Regions from separate parts of the Fundicoccus sp. Sow4_F4 genome, predicted to be linked through region 2. Evidence: predicted binding sites of a transcription regulator. Region 2 holds the regulator's gene; the other holds the start of a gene.
The links. The regulator LexA, encoded in region 2, represses DNA repair genes until DNA is damaged. The targets are predictions, from matches to a motif close to CNAACANNTGTTNG.
Positions count from the first base shown of each region.

Region 1: a site for LexA is predicted at 1,255-1,268, ahead of ACTQ5J_RS01385 (replication-associated recombination protein A). Genes of this name have one in related genera too.

Region 1 covers NZ_JBQKLQ010000001.1:293,541-295,749, forward strand. Annotated here, with positions in the region: gene ACTQ5J_RS01385 (replication-associated recombination protein A) at 1-1,195, opposite strand, end outside; gene ACTQ5J_RS01390 (DUF1576 domain-containing protein) at 1,543-2,209, shown strand, end outside.
Region 2 covers NZ_JBQKLQ010000001.1:793,286-795,494, forward strand. Annotated here, with positions in the region: gene ACTQ5J_RS03575 (YneF family protein) at 1-209, opposite strand, end outside; gene ACTQ5J_RS03580 (DUF896 family protein) at 314-589, opposite strand; gene lexA (transcriptional repressor LexA) at 679-1,293, shown strand; gene ACTQ5J_RS03590 (adenine phosphoribosyltransferase) at 1,394-1,906, opposite strand; gene recJ (single-stranded-DNA-specific exonuclease RecJ) at 1,903-2,209, opposite strand, start outside.

The sequences.
Region 1 (2,209 bases), 500 kb from region 2:
AGTACTCACGGTTTTTTAAATTATTGGGTAGGTATTGTTGTTTTACCCAATGACCTGGGAAGCTGTGTGGGTATTGATAGTCGACGCCTCGATTAAGTTTTGCTGCACCAGAATAATGACTATCTTTTAAGTGATCCGGCACAGGACCGCCTTTACCTGTACGAACGTCTTGCATCGCGGCATTAAAAGCTCGGTAGCTTGTGTTTGATTTAGGGCTGAGGGCTAATTCAGTGACGGCATAAGCTAAAGGAATAGAAGCTTCAGGCAAACCTACTTTTTCCGCAGCTTGAACAGCAGCGACTGTTCTTTCAGTTGCTCCCGGATTACCTAAACCGATATCTTCATAAGCGATGATAAGTAAACGACGACAAGCAATGACAATTTCACCGGCTTCCATTAAAATGGCTAAATAATATAGCGCCGCATTAACGTCACTACCGCGAATCGATTTTTGTAAAGCTGAAATCACATCATAGTGTGCATCGCCATCTTTATCATGGGTGAGTCTTTTTCTCTGAAGACATTCTTCGGCAATTGCTTTTGTAATGATGACTTGCCCCTTTTCATTTGCTTGGGTCGAAAGGACTGCTAGTTCCAACGCGTTGAGTGCACTGCGAATATCACCATTGGTTACGTTGGCGAAATGATTGATTACATCATCTGCTATTTGAACTGAATATTTACCAAGTCCATTTTTTTCGTCAGCAATTGCTCTTTCGAGACCTAACCTCATATCTTCAGGTGCTAAAGGCTTTACTTCGAAAATTTGCACACGACTACGAATAGCAGGGCTAATCGAAATATAAGGATTTTCTGTCGTAGCTCCGATAAGAATGATGCGTCCATTTTCTAGATGGGGCAAAAGGTAGTCCTGTTTGATTTTATTTAAGCGGTGAACCTCATCTAATAGTAAAATGACAGTACCAGACATTTTGGCTTCTTCTACAACGATTTCTAAATCTTTCTTAGAGTCTGTTGCAGCATTTAATATACGAAAGGCATACTTGGTACTACCGGCAATCGCGCTAGCAATACTTGTTTTACCTGTTCCAGGTGGGCCATATAAAATCATCGAGGCTAGACGTTTAGCGTCAACCATTCGACGTATAATTTTACCAACTCCGACTAGGTGTTCTTGTCCTAATACATCTTCTATATTATTTGGGCGCATTCGAAATGCAAGTGGTTGTTGCATAATGACCCCTCCTCTTATAATTAAACTACACTCATAATACTAAAGAATGACTAGTAAGACAAACAGATGTTCCAAAAATAAAATTGAACAATATTAATGAGTAAAAAATCTGTATTTCTCTAATAGCTTAGCGTATAATTAGACTATAAAACATTGGATGTAAGATTAATGTCTATTAAACTTATTACAATGTTTGTTTAGTGAAGAGTGAGTTCTTTATATTAATAGTCAATACAAAGAGGGGTGGATACAGTATCAAGTTCATACGTACTTCAAGCATCGATGCTTGGTTTAGGAGAAATATAATATTATTTTTTAGCATACTTACTTTAGGATATGCTTTGCTAATGCCAGATGCGCAAACAATTTTAAGTGATTACATCAATTTATTAACTCATCAGACCTATTTAATGCACGATTTTTTTGAAATAGGGGGGATTGCGGCTACCTTTTTAAATGTTAGTTTGCATTTTTTAGTGGCTTTTTATTTAATGCGCGATCGCGAATCGTTTCGTTTTAACGGTTTACAAATGGGAGCGATGGGAATCTTTATTGGGCATTCATTTTTCGGAACACATCCTGTTAATTTTTTGCCGATTATTTTCGGGATTTGGCTGTACACAAAATACACTGAACAGAAATTTTCAAGAAATGCATCGATTTGTTTATTTGCTGCTTCAAATGGACCCATTGTGTCTTTTATTCTTTTTAGAGAAGGCTTAAGTGTGCAAGCAATTCTACTTGCTTTAGTTTTTGCAATTGTTGTGGGCTTCATTGCGGTCCCTTTAGCTGAACATGTCATTAAATTTCACCAAGGATTCACCTTATACAACTTTGGTTTCACCGCAGGTATTATCGCTATGTTTGCAATGATATTTTTTAAAATGCTAGATTTTGAAATAAAAACTGTTTCATACTTGAGTGACCATGCTCATAACTATGCCTTGATATTTATATTACTGATCTTAGGCTTTCTAATATTGTTGGCGTTTCTTGGTAAGAAAAGTACACCCA
Region 2 (2,209 bases):
TGCTGTTTCATTGAACGCATAATTTGTTCAACTTTCTTTTTAGATGGCTTTTGACCCATCTGAGCCATCATTTGAGAAATCATTCTTTCGTCAATTGGTGGGTTTTCTTTAAAATACTTCATCATATAACGACGAGCTAAAAAGAATCCTCCCACTGCACCAGCTACTAAAGCTAGTAAAACAATAAAAATCCAAGCGATTGTTGGCATATATAAACCTCACTTTCTAAATATCATGTAGTTATAGTTTACTAAAGTTCATCTGTTTTTCATAGTATATTTTCACAAGAAGCAGACGATAAACTAAATTTATTTTACTTTTTATTCTTCTTATCGAAGAAGTGTTGAAGGTGACGGCCATGAAGTTTTTTAGCTTTTTGGATTTCTTTCACTTTATCAGGAGTTAAATCAGTTCCATCTTCATCGACGACCTTGATTCCTTCGATATGATTACGCATACCGAAACGTAAATTTTCGATATATTCTTCTCTTAGCACTTTTTGTTCAGCTAATTCAGCTTCATTTAAACCTTCAGCTTTTTTCTTGCGGGCTAATTCATTAATTCTCTCCATTTTATCTTTCTCTAACATGTAAATCCTCCTTTTTACGAACGTTTGTTTGTCATTGAAAAACGTTTCTGATATAATAATAATAACAAAAATGAAATGAGTTGATTCCAATGGCTAAATTGTCAACGAAACAAATGACAATCCTACAATGTATTTATGATAACATTGAGGAAAATGGTTATCCACCTACTGTTCGCGAAATTGGTTCGTCAGTTGGCTTATCCTCAACTTCGACAGTACACGGACATCTATCTAGATTAGAAAAAGCTGGCTATTTAATTAAAGATTCTAGTAAAACACGCGCTCTTGAATTAACACAAGCTTCAATTGATTTGCTTGGCGTTGGACCTGTACAAGTTCCTTTATTAGGAAGAGTTGCTGCTGGTGCGCCAATTCTTGCAGTTGAAGATGCGGTTGCCTTCTATCCAATACCACCAGAGTTACCTTATGATCCAAGCGAATTATTTATGCTTGAAATAAAAGGCGAAAGTATGGTTAATGCGGGTATTATGGACGGCGATATCATAACTGTTAGACGCCAAACGTCTGCCAACAATGGTGAAATCGTCATTGCTATGACAGAAGAAGAAGAAGTTACTTGTAAGACATTCTTTAAAAAAACCGATCATTACGTCTTAAGACCAGAAAATGATTATATGGATGACATTATTTTAAATTCAGTTACCGTATTAGGTAAAGTTGTCAGCCTGTTTCGACGCTTCTAGATTATTAGTTGAGTATCTTTACAAATAAGCGAACAAGGCATATAGAGGAAGCAAATTGCTTCAGCTCTACACGCTTTGTTCGTTTTTTTTTGTGTGTAGTTTAGTAAGTCATTAGTGTTTTAATGTCGTAACCAGAAATTTTATCACGGCCATTTAATTCTTCTAATTCAATTAAGAATGCACAGCCAACGACAACTCCACCTAATTTTTCAACTAAATCGATCGTTGCTTTGATTGTACCACCTGTTGCTAATAAATCATCAGTAATTAATACTTTTTGACCTGGTTGCAGAGCATCTTTATGCATTGTCAAAGTATTGCTACCATACTCTAATGAATAATCAACCTCAATGACTTCTCTTGGTAATTTGCCTTTCTTACGCACAGGTACAAATCCAATCTCTAAAGCATAGGCTACAGGACAACCTACAATGAATCCACGAGCTTCTGGCCCAACAACTACGTCAGCACCTAACTCTTTAGCATAATTAACAATTTGTTGTGTCGCTTCTTTAAAAGCATCTCCATCAGCCATTAATGGTGTGATGTCACGGAAAATTATTCCTTCTTCTGGATAATTTTCAACTTTTGCAATATAGTCTTTTAAATTCATGATCTTTTTTCATTCTCCTCGAAATATCTTTTAATATCTGATAAAGTCTGGTAATTCATTATTGCTTCGACTTGCATTTCTTGTCGGTAACGCTCGAATGCCGGCATAGTAAACAAATCAACAGCCTCTTTCGAGTGTTCTCTATTAAATGCAACAAAGCCATCTTTTATTGTAACAAATTCCGCTTCAAAAAACACAACAATCATCAATTTTAATCTAGTTATGGATATTTTTAATAGTTCACTCATTTTAGAGAGGTTTTGTCGCAAATGAAATGCCGTTTGCTTGCTTAACCAACGGTAT